2 regions of the Sinorhizobium sp. RAC02 genome follow, and region 2 is predicted to be linked to the other one. Evidence: riboswitches for the same ligand, from Rfam matches in the RefSeq annotation. Region 2 holds a riboswitch; the other holds the start of a gene.
The links. A riboswitch is a leader RNA that binds a small molecule or an ion and turns the genes downstream of it on or off. The one in region 2 is predicted to bind S-adenosylmethionine.
Positions count from the first base shown of each region.

Region 1: another riboswitch for S-adenosylmethionine. It lies ahead of BSY16_RS13415 (O-succinylhomoserine sulfhydrylase); the one in region 2 lies ahead of metA (homoserine O-acetyltransferase MetA).

Region 1 covers NZ_CP016450.1:2,785,913-2,795,351, forward strand. Annotated here, with positions in the region: gene BSY16_RS13390 (transporter substrate-binding domain-containing protein) at 1-229, opposite strand, end outside; gene BSY16_RS32740 (hypothetical protein) at 122-352, shown strand; gene BSY16_RS13395 (glycosyltransferase family 2 protein) at 428-2,371, shown strand; tRNA gene BSY16_RS13400 (tRNA-Gly) at 2,471-2,544, opposite strand; gene BSY16_RS31950 (hypothetical protein) at 3,318-3,818, shown strand; gene BSY16_RS13405 (hypothetical protein) at 3,805-4,338, shown strand; gene BSY16_RS13410 (2'-deoxycytidine 5'-triphosphate deaminase) at 4,851-5,957, opposite strand; SAM riboswitch at 6,037-6,115, shown strand; gene BSY16_RS13415 (O-succinylhomoserine sulfhydrylase) at 6,159-7,343, shown strand; gene apaG (Co2+/Mg2+ efflux facilitator ApaG/CorD) at 7,466-7,858, shown strand; gene BSY16_RS13425 (Hsp33 family molecular chaperone) at 7,875-8,867, opposite strand; gene argF (ornithine carbamoyltransferase) at 9,064-9,439, opposite strand, start outside.
Region 2 covers NZ_CP016450.1:3,457,081-3,466,519, reverse strand. Annotated here, with positions in the region: gene BSY16_RS16630 (ABC-F family ATP-binding cassette domain-containing protein) at 1-794, shown strand, start outside; gene BSY16_RS16625 (hypothetical protein) at 1,049-1,291, shown strand; SAM riboswitch at 1,391-1,468, shown strand; gene metA (homoserine O-acetyltransferase MetA) at 1,529-2,449, shown strand; gene BSY16_RS16615 (GNAT family N-acetyltransferase) at 2,452-2,904, shown strand; gene BSY16_RS16610 (aldose epimerase family protein) at 3,001-4,017, shown strand; gene BSY16_RS16605 (methyl-accepting chemotaxis protein) at 4,156-6,063, shown strand; gene BSY16_RS16600 (alpha/beta hydrolase family protein) at 6,139-7,206, opposite strand; gene BSY16_RS16595 (helix-turn-helix domain-containing protein) at 7,227-8,363, shown strand; gene BSY16_RS16590 (MFS transporter) at 8,367-9,439, opposite strand, start outside.

The DNA of each region.
Region 1 (9,439 bases), 670 kb from region 2:
CAGCAACCGCCTCGCCATTGCCGTCCACCAGCGCCTTCTCCAGTTCCGGAAAGGTCACGGCCTGAACCTGGCATTTGTCCGTCAGGGCAAGTTCGCGGCAGATTTCGCGAATGAGATCGACGTGAAAGCCGGCGAGCTTGCCTGTCTGGTCGATGAAATTGAAGGGCGGGAAATCCACGGTGGTCAAAAAGCGCAGGCGGACGATCCCCGAAAGGTCCGGGCGGGCAATGCGCTCGCGCGTGTCGAAGAGGATCGGCAGATCAACCGACGGCCGTTCCTGCGCGGCAGCGCCAGGCGGGGCCACCGCAATCAACAGGCAAAGCGCAACAAGCCAGTGAAATTTAAAGGATGAAATTCCGCTATACACCATTACAATCAACTTGGGGTTTCAATGGGGCGCTGCCGTTCAAACGGCACCGGGGGCTGCATGCGACTGGCAGAATATCCCGATGACGTCGCTTTCGCCACTGCAATCGGCATTGCGCCGGCATGCCCGGCGCCGCAGGCCGAGTTGCACGTTCCCGCTTGCCTGATGTCGGAAGCCCGTCTTTTCCGCAGGCTGGGCCTCTCCAAAACCTTGATCTCGACGATGCTGGTTCAGGCGGGCCGGCATGGCACGACCCTCGAGGCAGAGTTTCTCGCGAGCGGTGTGGTTTGCGAGGCGACATATTATGAAGCCCTTGCCGAAATCCTGGGCCTGCCCTTCCTGCCGCAACTGGACCCAGAGCAGATCGAGGATATCCCCGACGCCGACACGCAGTTGATCGAGCCGACGATCATCAGGATCCGCCATCCTACCCAGGCTCCCCTCACGGTGATCGTGCCGAGCGCCGAAAGGCTCGCTTATCTGGGCGAAAGCTTGCATTTCTCTCCCGCCCTTCGCACGATGCTGGCTGCCACCACGCCCACCGCCCTTCGTGCAGCCTTGTGGGAGGCCGGCGGTTCGCGGCGCCTTCGCGAAACGGTCGACCAGCTTTTTCGCGGCATGCCCGAGGCCAGCGCCCGCATTACATTGTGGGGACAGCAGGGTTTTTATACCGGAGCGGCGGTATCGATCATGGCCGTGCTAACCATCGCCGCGCCGGAGATCACGCTGCTCCTGCTGCATATCGTGCTGAGCTGCTTCTTCTTCGCCTCGTTTTCCATACGCCTTGCGGCAATGCGCACCGGTGAACGCGCCGGAAGCCGGCCGCTGCCCCGCCCCCCGGCGGTTCGGCGCCCCGTCTACTCCGTCTTCATCGCGCTCTATCGGGAAGCGGCCGTTGTCCCGCAACTCATCGACACGCTGAACCGGCTGGAATGGCCCGTCACTTGCCTCGACATCAAACTGATCTGCGAGGCCGACGACGAGGAAACGCTCGATGCGCTTGCCGCCGTCCGCCTCGGCCGGCAATACGAAGTGGTCAAGGTCCCGCCCGGTCAGCCCCGCACCAAGCCGAAAGCGCTGTCCTATGCGCTTGGCGCGGCGCGCGGCGAATACCTGGTGATCTACGATGCGGAGGATCGGATCGATCCCCTGCAACTCGAAGAAGCCTGGCGCACATTCGAGGCGGGCTCGCCGGATGTCGTCTGTCTTCAGGCGCCCCTCGTCATCACCAATGCGCGCGAGAGTTGGCTGAGCGCGCTCTTCGCCCTGGAATATGCCGGCCTGTTCCGCGTGCTACTGCCGCGCCTGGCCGCCGCCCGCCTGCCCATGCCGCTTGGCGGCACGTCGAACCACTTTCGCACCCGCGTTCTAAAGCAGGTCCGCGGGTGGGATCCCTACAATGTCACGGAGGATGCCGATCTGGGCCTGCGGCTCTATCGGCTGGGATATCGGTGCGGCACGATCACCAGGCCGACCTATGAGGAGGCCCCGACCACGATGCAGGCCTGGCTTGGCCAGCGCACGCGCTGGTTCAAGGGCTGGCTACAAACCTGGCTGGTACTGATGCGCCAACCTGCGCAGCTGGTGCAGGACATGGGGCTCGGGCCGAGCCTCGTCTTCCAGGTGCTGATCGGCGGGCTTATTCTGTCGTCGCTGGCCCACCCGCTCATCGTCGGCTATCTCGGCCTCATCGCCTGGCAGCTTGCCTTCCAGCAGGCCTACACTGTCGGGCCGCTTCACCTGACCCTCTTTGCGATCGACATCGTCAACATTTTCGGAAGTTACGCCGTCTTCATCGCGCTCGGCCGCAAAGGCATGACGCCGCAGCAACGGGCTGCAGTCGGCTGGCGCTGGACGATGACACCCGTCTACTGGCTGCTCGTCTCCCGGGCAGCCTGGCGCGCCGTTGGCGAATTGCGCAGCAACCCCTTCTTCTGGAACAAGACGGCCCACCGCCCCACGCAAACGGTGCCGGAGCGCCCACCTGCACCCGAAACCGTTTGATAATGCAGACAGGATCGCGAACGGCAGGTGTAAAACACACCGAAAACCGTCCGAAAAACGATTGGCTTGGATGTCGCACAAGGCCCTGACAAATCGGGCTGGAGCGGGTAGCGGGAATCGAACCCGCGCGTTCAGCTTGGGAAGCTGACAGGCTACCATTACATCATACCCGCAAGGCAGCGCGACGGCGCAGTCATTCAACAGTTCGCCGGGCGTGTCAAGGCGAGGAGTTTGGAGAGCTCGCAGTGCGGGAGGATTGATCTTCGCATTATAATTAGTCCGCCAAACATCATGGGTTCCCGGTAGATTCTCCTGATCAAAGTAGCAGACGCACAACCGTCCAATTCAACACTTCCATCGGCCTCTTCACGGTTAGACACCGGGGCTATGAGTTGCAGGAGTTGAACAGTAATTCCTCAGTCCGGTTTCCGCTTGCCCCACAAGTCACAATCTGCTGGTGACTGACGCATCCCGCGACGGGACGAATGCCAGCACGTGCGACAGCGCTACAAAATAAAGTGGCGGCTGAGGAGCAGACGCAGCCGCTCAAATCCTGCCTGGGATCGTCATCCGCATGGGCCGAAACCGCGACGGCGGGTTTGGCGACACCGCGACAACGGAGCGGACGGACGGACGGACGGACGGAGTAGAGCCTGACGCGCCCAAGGGCGCGGGCAATACAATATCATGATTTCTTGACGTTTTTTTGATCGATCTGCGTGTGCCGGTCTGGTTGACACAATCAAGATGCACAGCCTAGGTTGTGTTTGGAATCGATGATAATCAATCAAAAGTGAACCTAACTTTGTCCGTTACCCATAGACGCAGGATGAAGTCAAAAAAGGTCGTGATAGCGTGACGAGAATGGCAAGCGATTTAACTGCCCTAGCGCAACGGCGACAATGAATTTCTTGTTGAAACGCAATCAAAATATAAGAGTAGCAAATTGATAGCTTCTATTGTTGTCGTTCTAATATATATAATTTTCTTCAGAAAAATACGTGGTTCATTATTTGCTTTTCTCGCGGTTATCATTTTGTTTTTTATATATTCCTATTACGATCGCGAGAATTTTTTTCTGCGCGCAAAGAGTGAAGCTGCATTAAAAATTGGGGTTGAATACGTTCTCCAAAAACGGGAATTTTCGGACTCCACCCCAAGCGAATTCATAAAGAAAAACCCAAGATGCTGCTCTGTATCTCAGTATTACGATGGGCAAGCTGAGAGTTACGTTACCCCAAGCGAACTCGATAATAGAAGTATTTTTAGCGTCGTGAATGACAAGTTGTTTTCTTTGACTGGTTTAGAATACTACGTTGTATTTGTCACTTTCCCCGGTGAAACCTCTTCCTCTGTTGTCGAAATCTCCGGAAATGGGGGTAGAGGAAGCTCCACCATCGCAAAATCACCCGCTAGCATAGAAGGAGACGGCAATGACTCACACTGAGCATTGGAGTGCCGTATCAGTTGAGAACGCAACCCTTGCGTTTCTGTATGGGACATTTCAGCCGCCATCGGATTTTGAGGAAAGGCTTCGTGAGAAGTCGGAAGGCGGGCAGCAGATTACGGTCGATCTGAACTCCTTTATGACTGATGGCCCTGGTCGATATGTTAGCCCAGCGAATTTTGCTGTGGTACAGAAATTCTTTGATACAAGTATTTTCATTCCAGATGATGAATATGATAGCGTCGCCGATCTATATGCGGCGATGAAACTTCCAGCGCCGTCGAGCTTGACCCTTCAAATTCAGCAATATGGGTTGGATATATTTTCGAATGACTTCGCGCAGCGTGCTTATGTGTGGGGAACAACCGGTTTTACGATTACCTCGGCAAAATTCGTGGTCGCCAATGGCGTTCGCAGTATCGTTGAGTTTACGATAGGCGTTGAGGAGGAGAATTTTGACTATACGGGAGGGGAAGAAAACCCTCCTAGAAAATTCAAGCCATCTATACTTCAACAGTAAACGTAATCAGCGCACACCTCAAGCCGCACAAGAGGGCATGCTATACATAGAATCCCGCCCACCACCCCCAGCAGAGAAGCCAGAATTCATCAAGGTATAGTTCGATGACTAACTAGCGCCTCGTCCGAGCAAAAATGCCGTGCATTCACGCGACATTTTCATGCTCGTGGTACAGTTGATGACTGCTCTCCAGAGCTTGGCCCCATCATGCCTCGTTCTTTTGGGCCGAGCGCACGATTACATGAATACTCAGTGCGCATGCTGCAGGCGCACTGGTTCCAAGGGTGATTCACCATCCGCTCAGCCAAGCCTGTTCGCCTATACCGTGTAAGCCCGAGACAAAAGTCGAATGGCAGTGCCTCTATAAGACGGCGCCACCGCACCGTGTTCGTGAGCACCAGTTATCAAACCAACCATCGTGCGAGTTTTGTTTGATAACAGAGGATGCCACCGCTGCAAACATTGTGGACCACAAGCGCAACACAACGGTGACCTCGTCTTCGCGAGCAGCTTTATCCGACGCGGAAATGCTTGGAGAGTTTTAGTCCCTGTGCCTGATAGTTCGATCCGAGACCGGAGCCGTAGAGGCCTTCCGGCGTATCCAGCATGTGCTCGTAGACGAGGCGGCCGACGATCTGGCCGTGTTCTAGGATGAAGGGCACTTCGTGGCTGCGCACTTCGAGCACCGCGCGGCTGCCGGAGCCGCCGGCCGGGGCGTGGCCGAAGCCCGGATCGAAGAAGCCGGCATAGTGCACGCGAAATTCGCCGACGAGCGGATCGAAGGGCGTCATCTCGGCGGCGTAGAGCGGCGGGACGTGCACGGCTTCGCGCGAGACAAGAATGTAGAACTCATCCGGATCGAGGATCAGTTCGTTGCGGCCGCGGCTGAACAGCGGCTCCCAGAAATCGAAGATATCGTGCTGGTTCTTGCGATCGACATCGACGACGGAGGTGTGGTGCTTGCCGCGGTAGCCGATCAGGCCTTCCGGGCCGGTGCCCTTGAGGTCGATCGACAGCGCGATGCCGCCGCCGGAAACGTTCGGCGTTTCGCTGGCGACCAGCGTATCGCTCACGTGCAGCGCCAGCAGTTCGCTCTCGCCGAGCAGGGCCTTGCCCTTGCGGAAGCGGATCTGCGACAGGCGCGAGCCACGACGCACGACGATCGGGAAGGTGCGCGGCGAGATTTCGAGATAGAGCGGGCCGGAATAGCCGGCCGGGATCTTATCGAATTCCTGGGCACGATCGGTGATGACGCGGGTGAAGATATCGAGGCGGCCGGTGGAGCTTTTCGGGTTCGCCGAGGCGGCGAGTTCCGCCGGCAGGTCGAGGCTTTCCATCAGCGGCACGATATAGACGCAGCCGGTCTCCAGCACCGCGCCCTCGGACAGATCGATGACGTGCAGCTTCAGCCGGTCAAGCTTGTCGGCAACGAGATGGGACGGGCCGGGCAGGAAGCTGGCGCGCACGCGAAAGGCGATCGCGCCGAGGCGCAGGTCCAGGCTCGCCGGCTGGATCTGGTCGTCGTCGAGGGGCGTTTCACTCGTCAGCCGTCCGCTGTCGAACAAGCCGCGAATGGCGTTGTCCGCCAGAATGCCCGTGCTGCGCACCGCAGAAGCCATCATCGTATCGTCCCATCAGAAGGTCCGCACAAAACCAAATGCCGGCAATTGACGCAAGCGCGGCCAAGCAGTATTAGCAAGGTTATCCCGTGGTGATTTGGCCGGCCGGCTTGCAGCCACGTAAAACAAGTAGCTAAAAAGGCCGGGTTTAAAACCGGCCTGCTTTTGCGGCCGGTTTTTTTGTTTGAAGGCGACGATCACATGAGCAAGTCCTGGCGCCCGGCCACCCAACTCGTTCACGGCGGAACCACCCGCTCCCAGCACGGCGAAACCGCAGAAGCAATCTTCCTCACGCAGGGTTTCGTCTATGACACGTCGGCTGCGGCCGAAGCCCGCTTCAAGGGCGAGACGGATGGCTTCATTTACGCCCGCTACGGCAGCCCGACCAACGACATGTTCGAAAAGCGCATGTGCCTGCTGGAAGGCGCCGAAGATGCACGCGCCACCGCGTCCGGCATGGCAGCCGTGACGGCTGCGATCCTCTGCCAGCTGAAGGCCGGCGACCATATCGTCGCCGCCCGCGCGCTGTTCGGTTCGTGCCGCTGGGTCGTCGAGACGCTCGCGCCGAAATACGGCATCGAATGCACGCTGGTCGATGGACGCGACCTTTCCAACTGGGAAAAGGCCATTCAGAAAAACACGAAAGTGTTCTTCCTGGAAAGCCCGACCAATCCGACGCTGGAAGTCATCGACATTGCCGGCGTTGCCAAGCTTGCCAACCAGATCGGCGCCAAGGTCGTCGTCGACAACGTGTTTGCAACGCCGCTCTTCCAGAAGCCGCTGGAACTCGGCGCGCATGTCGTCGTCTATTCCGCGACCAAGCATATCGACGGCCAGGGCCGCTGCCTCGGCGGCGTCGTGCTGTCCGACAAGGAATGGATCAACGAGCATCTGCACGACTATTTCCGCCACACCGGCCCGGCCATGTCGCCGTTCAACGCCTGGACACTGCTGAAGGGCATCGAGACGTTGCCGCTTCGCGTCAAGCAGCAGACGGAAAATGCCAGCCGCATCGCCGATTTCCTCGCCGAGCAAAGCCAGGTTGCCAGCGTGATCTATCCGGGCCGCAAGGACCACCCGCAGGCCGACATCATCGCCAAGCAGATGACGGGCGGCTCGACGCTCGTCTGCTTCGAGCTGAAGGGCGGCAAGGAAGCGGCCTTCGCGCTGCAGGATGCGCTGCAAGTCGCGAAGATCTCCAACAATCTCGGCGACGCCAAGAGCCTGATCACCCATCCGGCGACGACGACGCACAAGAACCTGACGGACGAGGCGCGTGCCGAACTCGGCATGTCGGCCGGCACGGTCCGTTTTTCCGCCGGCATCGAGGACAGCGAAGACCTGCTCGAAGATTTTGCCCGCGCGCTCTCCAAGGTCAAAGCCTGACCTTCAGCGACAGATGGACAAATACGGAGGCACCGGCCGATGCGGCCGGTGCCTCTTTGCTTATCCTTGACGAAACCACATTCCTGTAGAATAGCAGGAGCTAATCAGTTCAAGGCTTGCCCATGTATCGTGCGCTAACCCGCGACATCGAAGTGACCGTAGAGCCGTACTATCTGGCCGACCAGTCCGACCCCGATGATAGCCGCTATGTCTGGGGTTACCGCGTCGTCATATCCAACCATTCCGACGTCGCCGTGCGGCTGATGACACGCTACTGGCACATCACCGACCAGAACGGCCAGGTCGACGAGGTCAACGGTCCCGGCGTCATCGGTGAACAACCGACGCTGCGCCCCGGCGATACCTACGAGTACTCTTCAGGCTGCCCGCTCGAAACACCGTCCGGCATCATGTTCGGCCGCTACCGCATGGAGGCGGAGAACGGCGAAGCCTTCGACGTCGCCATTCCTGCCTTCTCGCTGGATACACCAGGACAACCGCGCACCCTCAACTGAGGATGCGCTTGGGGGCCTATTGCGGCAGGACTTCCGTCGCGTCGAAGCGGTAGGTCGTCGAGCAGAACTCGCAAGTGACCGAGATATCGCCCTTGTCGTCCGCCGTGTGCGCGATATCGTCGGCGCTGAAGCCGACCAGCACGCCCTTCAGCTTCTCGCGCGAGCACGAGCAGCGGTCAAAGACCTGCTGCGGCTGGTAGACGCGTACGCCGCGCTCGTGGAACAGGCGGAACAGCAGCCGTTCGGTGCCGACAGTCGGGTCCGTCAGCTCATCGGCGTCGATCGTCTCGACCATCGCCTTGGCTTCGGCCCAGTTGTCGTCGTCATCGATCTTGTGGCCGACATCGTCGCCATCGCCGCCGGGCAAATCCGGCTGGCGCATGCGTTCCGGCGCCTGCGGCAGGAACTGTGCGACCATGCCGCCGGCCCGCCAGCGGTGGCGCACCTTGCCGGCCTCGTCACGATCGAAGAGCTCGGCAACGCCGAGGCGCACCCTGGTTGGAATCTGCTCCGACTGGCGGAAATAGACGCCGGCAATCTCCTCCAGCGTCTCGCCGTCGAGCGGAACGATGCCCTGGTAGCGCTGCGTGTGTGTGCCCTGATCGATCGTGAAGGCCAGAATGCCCTTGCCGAGCAACTCATGCGGCTCCGTCGTGCCGGCGGCGATGGCAGCATCAAGGGCTGCCTGATCGAAGCGGGCATAGGCGCGCACATTCTCCGGTGCGGAGAAATCGGCAACGAGCAGGTCGACCGGGCCGTCGCCCTTGGTCTGGACGATCAGCTTGCCTTCGAACTTCAGCGAGGTGCCGAGCAGCACGGTAAGCGTTATCGCCTCGGCGAGCAGCCGAGCGACGGGGGCAGGATAATTGTGCCGGCCCAGAATGGTATCGAGCATGGGACCCAGCTGCACGGCACGACCGCGCACGTCGAGCCCTTCCACCTGAAACGGCAGGATATGGTCGTCGCCGGAATAACCGAGCTCACCGAGTTTCAAGGCATTGTCAGCCATCATCATTCTGCTCCTTGCACACCGGGAAGCCACCGGGCCATGGGCCCGGCTGCTTGCGACCGGCATTCTACCGTGATTCAGCGCGCTATCACCCGGATCATTCCATACCGGACGGGCATGCGCCAGAGAGAGCGCCTTCCAGCGCCCTGTGATGGCCCCTAGATCGTATCGGCCGGCGTGTTTTTCAAGACGCGCGTCAGACGGCGCCGAGGCACCAGGCGAGGATCGACTTCTGCGCATGCAGGCGGTTTTCCGCCTCGTCGAAGACCACCGACTGCGGGCCGTCGATCACCTCGTCGGTGACCTCCTCGCCGCGATGCGCCGGCAGGCAATGCATGAAGAGCGCATCGTCGTTCGCCCGCGCCATCAGCTGCTTGTTGACCTGATAGGGCTGGAAGATGTTGTGGCCGCGGGCGCGGTGTTCCTGGTTCATCGAGACCCAGCAGTCGGTGACGACCAGATCGACGCCGTCGATGATCGCCTCGGGATCATGGCCGAGCAGGATATTGCCGCCATTGTCGCGCGCCCAATTCAGGATCTTGTCGTCCGGCTCGGAGCCCATCGGCACGGCC
Region 2 (9,439 bases):
TGGAGATCGCGACCCTCGACCAGCGCCGCGAGGACCTGAACCTCGACGACACGCTCGCCCATTACCTGACCGACGGCCGCGGCGAGACGCTCATCGTCAACGGCGAGCAGCGCCACGTCACCGGCTACATGAAGGAATTCCTGTTCCAGCCCGAACAGTCCCGCACGCCGATCCGCAACCTGTCCGGCGGCGAGCGCGCGCGGTTGATGCTGGCCCGCATCCTGTCGCGGCCGACCAACCTCTTGATCCTCGACGAACCGACCAACGACCTCGACATCGAGACGCTGGACCTGTTGCAGGAGATCGTCGCGGGTTTTGCCGGCACCGTGCTGCTCGTCAGCCATGACCGCGACTTCCTCGACCGCACCGTCACCTCGACCATCGCGCCCGCCGATCCGGAAAACCCCGACGGCCGCTGGATCGAATATGCCGGCGGCTATTCCGACATGATGGCGCAGCGCCGCGGCGCAATCGAGGAGAAGCGCAAGGCGGACAAGGCCGAGAAGGCGAAAGCCGCCGAGACAGCCACGGCCGCGTCGCCCGACAGCAAGGCCAAGGCAAAACTCTCCTACAAGCAGAAATTCGCGCTCGAAAACCTGCCGAAGGAGATGGCGAAGACGGAAAAGGAGATCGCCGCCCGCGAGGCAAAGATGGCCGATCCCGCCCTCTTCACCAAGGACCCGGCAACCTTCAACAAGCTTGCCGCCGAGATGGAAAAGCTGCGCGAGCAGCTCACCAAGATGGAAGAGGAATGGCTCGAGCTGGAAATGCTGCGGGAAGAGCTGGAAGGCTGAGACGGCCGCTGAGAACGTCGCCCAACCTCTCCTTCGTCATGCTCGGGCTTGACCCGAGCATCCACCGACCGCAGCCGCGGCATGGATCCTCGGCTCAGGGCCGAGGATGACGTTGCGAGTGGACCGGGATGGGGAAAACGGACGCGAGACCACCTGTTCCATCCGAAACAGCTTAAATTCCTCCGATATGGGAAAGTCTGATCACTGGATGAGAGGAGCTCATTCTGTAACCCGAAAGAGATCAGGAGAGTCCCATGCGCAAGTTCATTATCTCTGCAGTTGTCGCCGTCGTCGCTGCTGTTTCCTTCGCTGCCCCGTCCGAGGCCGGCTACTACGGCTACGGTCACAAGAGCTACGGTTACAACAGCTATGGCTACGGCCATCACGGCTACAAGCACTACCGCGTCAAGCGCCACTATGGTCACTACGGCCATCGCTGGGGCGGCCACTGGGGCGGCAAGGTCTATTACAAGAAGCGCCACTACAGCTACTACTAAGTTCTCGACGCTTTGAACGGTCAAGGCCCGGATGCTTGCTGCATCCGGGCCTTGACCGTTCCCGGCGATGGATTGATTCGCAAGGAAACTAGCGCTATCTAAAACGCTCGTGGTGATTTGGCCGGCCGGCTTGCAGCCACGTTAAACAAGTTGCTAAAGGGCCGCGCGAGGAAGACCCTTACGTGGACCGGTTGCGACATCGTTGCGGCCGGTTTTTGTTTTGGATCGAGTTGAGACATGCCCATCAAGATTCCCGATACGCTCCCCGCCTTCGAAACCCTCGTTCACGAGGGTGTGCGGGTGATGACCGAAACGGTGGCGATCCGGCAGGATATCCGCCCGTTGCAGATCGGGCTGCTCAACCTCATGCCGAACAAGATCAAGACGGAAGTGCAGATGGCGCGCCTCGTCGGCGCCTCGCCGCTGCAGGTGGAACTGTCGCTGGTGCGCGTCGGCGGCCACCGCGCGAAAAACACCTCGGAAGACCACCTGCTTGCCTTCTACGACACGTGGGAAGAGGTGCGTCACCGCAAGTTCGACGGCTTCATCATCACCGGCGCGCCGGTGGAAATCCTCGATTACGAGGACGTCACCTATTGGGACGAGATGAAGGAGATCCTCGACTGGACGCAGACCAACGTGCATTCGACGCTGAACGTCTGCTGGGGCGGCATGGCGGCGATCTACCATTTCCACGGCGTGCCGAAGCACACGCTGGAGGAAAAGGCATTCGGCGTCTACCGCCACCACAACCGCAAACCGTCGTCGGTCTTCCTCAACGGCTTCTCCGATAATTTCGAGGTCCCCGTCTCGCGCTGGACGGAAATCCGTGCGGAAGATATCCGCGCCGTACCAGGGCTTGATATACTGCTGGAATCGGACGAGACGGGGGTGTGCCTGGTGCAGGACAAGGCGAAGAATCTCTACATCTTCAACCATGTCGAATATGATTCGACATCCCTCGCCGACGAGTATTTCCGCGATGTTTCGGCCGGCGTGCCGATCAAGTTGCCGAAGAACTACTTCCCGCACAACGATCCGTCGCTGCCACCACAGAACCGCTGGCGTGGCCATGCACACCTGCTTTTCGGCAACTGGATCAACGAAATCTATCAAACCACGAGTTATGATCTGGAAAAGATCAGAACAGGAGCCTGACCATGAGCCGTGTCGTCATTCGCCCTTTGCATGCAGACGATGAAGGCGAATGGCGCCGCCTGTGGACCGCCTATCTCGCCTTCTACGAGACGATCCTGCCCGAGGAGATTTTTGCCACCACCTTCGCCCGGCTGACGGGCGAAGTGGCGGACGGCGAGTTCCGCGGCCTCCTCGCCACGCTCGACGGCAAGCCGGTCGGCCTCGCCCACTACCTGTTCCATCGCTCCTGCTGGACGATCGGCAATGTCTGCTATTTGCAGGATCTCTATGCCGACCCGGAGGTTCGCGGCTCCGGTATCGGGCGCGCGCTGATCGAAGGGGTCTATGCCAAGGCGAAGGAGGCGGGCTCGCCGGAGGTCTACTGGATGACGCAGGAGTTCAACGCCACCGCGCGCCAGCTCTACGACCGCATCGCCGACAAGACGCCCTTCATCATCTACCAGAAGACCTTCTAAGGGCCGATTCTCGAAAAGTATGACTTTTCGGTTGCGGGCCGGAAGGAATTGCAGCAGTTTGCCGCCCGCAATTGGGATCGGCGAGGAGACGCGAGCGTGGGTGCAGGGAATGAAATTTTCGGTCGCCTTGAGTCTGGCGAGACGGTCGAGCGCATCACGATCACCGGCGGCGGGTTGACCGCCCAGGTGCTGACCTGGGGCGCCGTCATCCAGGACCTCAGGCTCACGGGACATGACGCGCCGCTGGTGCTGGGCTTCGAAGATCTCCCCTCCTACCTCGCCCACTCTCCCTATTTCGGCGCGACGCCGGGGCGCTGCGCCAACCGCATCGGCGGCGGCCGGTTTGCAGTCGACGGCACCGAGTACCAGCTCGAATGCAACGAACGCGGCGTCTCGCACCTGCATGGCGGCAGCGACGGCATCGGTCGGCAGAACTGGCATATCGCCGATCACGGCAGCGACTTCGTCACCCTGACGCTGGCCGACCCCGCCGGCCGCGCCGGTTATCCCGGCACCTGCGCCATCACCTGCACCTATCGCCTGCCGGGCGATGGCGTGCTCTCCGTCGCCTACCAGGCGACGACGGATGCGCCCACACCGGTCAACCTCTGCCAGCACAGCTATTTCATCCTCGACGACACGGCCGACGCCCTCGGCCACGAGATCCGCCTCAGGGCCGAACATTATCTGCCGGTCGACGAGAACCTCATTCCGACCGGCGAAATCCGCTCCGTCGCGGGAACGCCGTTCGATCTCCGCGACTGGACGCCGCTCCGCCGGCAGACCGAAGAGGCTGGCGTCGCCTTCGACCACAATTTCTGCCTCTCGCCGGAGCGTCAGCAAAAGCGCACGGTCGCCGAGGTTCGCAGCCCCCTGTCCGGCATCTCGCTGGAGGTGCTGACCACGGAGCCGGGCGTACAGCTCTACACCGGCGCGAAGGTCGGCCCGCCGGTCCCAGGGCTCGATGGTCGCCGCTACGGAGCCTTTGCCGGCTTCTGCCTGGAAACGCAGGTCTGGCCGGATGCCGTCAATCACGCCGGCTTCCCGAATGCCATTCTCCGACCCGGCGAAACGCTGCGGCAGGAGACGGACTACGTCTTCCGCAAGGGGTGAGACCCTCGGGGTGCTGCGGCGCAACAAATTAGAAACCTTTCTATTAGACAAACGATGCCAGATTGACCCGGAATGTTCCCGGGTTGTTTGGGATGGAACGCGCCAGGACAGCGTCGGTCGCCCTTAGGGACGCTATCCATGAAAATTTCGGATCTCTCGATTTCCCGGAAAGTCGGCCTGCTCGTGCTTTTGATGGGCCTTGCCGCCGGCACCATCGCCACCGTCGGCAGCCGCGGGTTGACCTCGCTGGGTGCCGCCCTTTCGGATACCGGCGGACGTGAGGAAGTGGCCCGCGAGGCCATGGACCTGCGCATCGACGTCATCGCCATCAGCCGCATGACCTACCAGCTCGCAATCGCCCCGGAAAAAGCGGCCGATTTCGCCGCCGAGACGGAAAAGCGCGCCGCGGAAATGCTCGACCGCTTGCCGAAGATCGCCTCTACGGCCGATGCCAACGAACAGAAGCTGCTCGACGGCGTTCGCGCGGCACTGACACCGTACTTCGAAGACATCCGCGCCATGGTGGCCGTCGCCGGCTCGGACAAGGGCCAGGACCGCGCTGCCGTTCTCGCTGCCCTCGACAAGGCGCTGGAAGGCCAGAAGGCCGTCACCGCCGCGCTGAAGGAATACACAACCTACTCCGCCAACACGCTGTCGGAATCGCGCGCCGTCGCAATCTCCCGCTCGACGACGACGCAGATCCTGCTGCTGGTGACCGCCTTCGTCTGCATCGTCGCCGGCATGCTGTTCAGCATGCTCTTCGCTCGTAACGGCATCGTGCGTCCGATCCAGCTGCTCACTGGCGTCATGTCCAACCTCGCCGCCGGCAAGCTCGACGACACGATCCCCTGCACCGAGCGCAAGGACGAGATCGGCGCCATGGCGCGCACGCTCGACGTGTTCCGCGCCAACGAGATGCAGATGCGCGAAATGGAGACGCAGGAAGCTGCCCTCCAGGCGCAAAGCAAGGACCTGCAAACGAACATCAGCACCATTGTCGCGGCCGCTGCCGCCGGCGATTTCTCGCGCCGCATCACCAAGGCCTATGAGGACGAAGACCTTCGCCGTTTCGCAACGGGCGTCAATGATCTGGTGATCAATGTCGACCGCGGCGTCAGCGAAGTGCGCCGCGTGATCGCCTCGCTCTCGCATGCCGACCTGACGCAGGAAATGGCCGGCCACTTCCAGGGCGATTTCGCCGAGCTTCAGGCCAACGTCAACGGCGCCATGCTGACGCTGCGCAGCACGATGACCGGCATCCTCACCACCGCCGGCACTATATCCGGCAATTCCCGCGAGCTTTCCGCCGCGGCAAACCAGCTTGCCCACCGCACGGAGCAGCAGGCGGCTTCGCTTGAGGAAACGGCGGCTGCCCTAGAGGAAATCACCACCACGGTCAAAACCTCGACAAGCCGCGCGCTCGAAGCCTCGGAAATCGTGCGCGAAGCCAAGGACAGCGCCGACAAGTCCGGCGACATCGTCCAGAACGCCATCAGCGCCATGGGCCGCATCGAGCAGTCGTCGCAGAAGATCAGCCAGATCATCTCTGTCATCGACGAGATCGCTTTCCAGACCAACCTCCTGGCACTGAATGCCGGTGTGGAAGCGGCGCGTGCCGGCGAAGCCGGTCGCGGTTTCGCCGTCGTCGCCCAGGAAGTGCGCGAACTCGCCCAGCGCTCCGCCAATGCCGCCAAGGAGATCAAGACGCTGATCAACGCCTCGGCCGGCGAAGTGAAGGGTGGTGTCTCGCTGGTTCTTTCGACCGGCGACGTGCTCTCCGAGATCAAGGATCTGGTAAACCGCGTCAACGACCACGTCGTCTCGATCACGCGTGCGGCCCAGGAACAGTCCGCAGCGCTTGGCGAGATCAACACGGCCGTCAACCAGATGGACCAGATGACCCAGCAGAACGCCGCGATGGTGGAGGAAACCACCGCCGCAAGCCAGGTGCTCGCCAGCGAGGCCGCCCAGCTCCAGACCGCGCTGTCGCAGTTCCATATCGACACAGGACGCGGCAACGCCGTCTACCAGCGCCGCGCCGCCTGACGCCCTCTACAAACACGCCAAAGACCAGCGACCGGACAACCGGTCGCTGGTCTTTCTCATTCAGCAACCCTCGGCTCAGAACGAACCCTTGAGGCTACGCTGAAGCGCATCGACGATGAGGCGTTTCAGCTCCGCATGGATATCCGCCCGCGACCGGCTACCCGTTTCGTCGCAGATCGGATCGATCTCGCCGACCGATTTCAGGAAGTCACCAGCGCCGTCCTTGCACTCCGGCAGGAAGCTGAAATGCACGGCTTCCGTGACCGTCGCATAGCTTGCCTGCGGCACCAGCGCCGCCAGCTTGTCGGCGATCACCGCTTCGGGAATTGCGCCCGGGCCGCCGAGATTGATGAAGCTCAACGGAATGTCGATCGCCTTGAGACTGTCATCGACATAGGCCTGCGCCAGCCCGGGATCCACCAGCACGGCGGCACGGATGCGCGGGTCGTGGTTCGACTGTTCGAAACGGGCCTTGTCGAGCTTGCGCAGGTCGACCTTATCCACGTCGACGGGCATCTCGTCGACATAGCCACGCCCGCCGGCAAACCAGGCGCAATCCCACTTGTCATAGCTGTCGCAATAGCGGGCATAGGCTTCGAGATCGGCCCGCGCGCCGGCAATTTCCAGCGCGGTCGAACCGCCGAGCGAGAAGCCGACGACGCCAATCCGCGCCGGATCGATCGCAGAACTCCAGGTCGGATCGGTCGAGAAGCGGTCGATCACCGCAGAAAGATCGGCCGTGCGCTCCCAGATGAGGGGCGTTGCCGCAGGCGTGGAATCCCCACTCGTCGTGCCGGGATGGTTGGGGCCGACCACCACGAACCCCGTTTCGGCGAGTTTCGTCGCCAGCCAGCCCATGGTTTCGACGCGCGCACCGGAGCCGTGCGACAGCAGCACGAGCGGAAAGCGGCCCGTGGCGATCGCCGCATCGCGCGTGGCGGGCTCTCCTTTGAAAATCCTGTTGTCGCCGACCAGGCCTGGCGTTCCGCCGTCAGCGGCGGGGTACCAGACGGTGACCTCAATATCGCGGCCACGTTCCGGCGCGGCAACGCCGAAGGTGCGAACGCCGACCTCGGCGGCATGGACGGATGTGATGGATGCACCCGCCATGAGAAGGACGGAAAACATGCGAAAGGGAAACATGGGAGCCTCGCTCGATTGATTTGACGGGCAAATCATCGCCGCTGACGCCCTTCCCGACGTCCTCGATCATGTTTGAGGTCGCCCTTGATCGCGATCCGGATCATGATGCGTCCATCGTCAACAGAACCGTTCCTGCCGTGCTCTTCATTCCCCTGCCCTTCGTCGTCGCCCTGTTGCTCGCCATCCGCTTCGTGGCGCTCCTGCGCAATCAGGAAAGCGGCAACCGACCGTTTCTCGCCTTGATCGGGCTCTGCATCCTGCAATCCGTCATCGTCGGCCTGCGCTGGGGCTACGACCTGACCGCACTACGCTATGTGCTGCCTGTGCTGGCGGCGTCGCTACCGCCGCTGGTGCTGGCGAGTTTCCGCAGCCTGATCCAGCCTGACCGGCAAGACATGCCCTGGCTCAACGGGCTGCCGCCGGTCGTCGTCATCGCCCTGCTGCTGTTTGCGCCCTATTTCATCGACGTTGCCCTCGTCGTCATCTTCGTCGGCTATGCCGCGATCCTGCTGCGGCTCGCCACGGCCGGTCCCGACGGGCTGGACGAGGCGCGGCTCGATGGCGCTGCGGGCGCGCACAAGGCCCTGCTGATTGCCGCCGGCGCGCTCTGCATTTCCGCCTCCTTCGATATCGCGGTCGTGCTCGATTTCGAATGGAGCCGCGGGGAGAACGTGCCGATGATGGTCAGCAACGCCAACCTGCTCAGCCTCTTCCTCCTCGGCCTGACGGCAACCGTCGCCGCCCGCGCCCGCGCGCTCCCCGCGGCACCCGGCGAGACGGATCAGGATCCTTCCGCGGATGAAAGGGACCGCGACGTTCTGGAGCGCGTCGACCGGCTGCTTGCCACGCAAAACCTTTTTCGCGACGAGAACCTGACGCTCTCACGTCTTGCTCGGCGGGCAGGCGTACCGGCCCGGCAGATTTCCGGCGCCATCAACCGCCTCGCCGGCAAGAACGTTTCGCAATATATCAACGACTTCCGCATCGCCGAGGCCTGCCGGCTGCTGCGCGAGACCGACATGCCGGTGACCTCGGCCATGTTCGAAGCCGGCTTCCAGACGAAATCGAACTTCAACCGCGAATTCCGTAGGGTCACCACGCAGAGCCCCGCCAGCTGGCGGGCGGAGAATCGCTCACCAAGCCCGGCAGGCGGTTGACGCTCATGCAGGCTGCGGTGCCGCTTCCGGCATTTTCGGCTCGCGGATCGTAACCACGGCAAGGGCACCGATGAGGCACAGCACGCCCGCGATGAAGAAGGCCGGAAGATAGGTCTCGTATGCCGTCCTGGTGAAGCCCGCGCCCCAGGCCGCGAAGGCGGCGCCGAGCTGGTGACCGGCGAAGACCCAGCCGAACACCATGGGCGCCCGTGCTCCGAAGCGGTCGATGGTGAGCTTGAGGGTCGGCGGAACGGTGGCGACCCAGTCGAGACCGTAAAAGACGGCAAAGATCGATAATTCGTAGAAGCTGAAGCTGGTGAAGGGCAGATAGACCAGCGAAAGCCCGCGCAGCCCGTAGTACCAGAACAGCAGGATGCGGCTGTCGAACCGGTCGGACAACCAGCCCGAACCGATCGTGCCGGCAATGTCGAAGATGCCGATGATCGCCAGCATGCCGGCAGTCGCGGTGGCGGCCATGCCGAAATCGCCGCAGAGCGCTATGAAATGTGTCTGCACCAGGCCATTCGTGCTGGCGCCGCAGATGAAGAAGGTGCCGAACAGCACCCAGAAGATCCGGGTCTGCGCCGCCTCCATCAGGACCGCGATGGGGGAGGCGAGCATCGCGCCCAGTGTCGCCGGTGGTGCGGGGGCGACGACCATTCCGTCCTTGGCGCCATAGGGCGCCAGGCCGACATCAGCGGGGTGATCACGCATGAAGACAAGGACGACGACGGCCGTGAGGAACAGCATGACGAGAATGAGCGTAAGCGCGTCACGCCAGCCGAGGCTCTCCGTGAGTGATGCCATCAGCGGCAGAAACACCAGCTGGCCGGTCGCCGTACTCGCCGTCAACAGGCCGACCACGAGGCCGCGCCGGGTGGCAAACCAGCGCGTCGCGACCGTCGCGCCGAGAACCATGGCCGTCAGCCCCGTGCCGAAGCCGACAACGACGCCCCAGAGCAGGGTGAGTTGCCAGAGCTCCGTCATCGCGAAAGATCCGAGAATGCCGGCGCCGATCAGTAGAAGCGCCACGCTCGCGACCCGACGGATGCCGAAGCGGTTGATGAAGGCGGCGG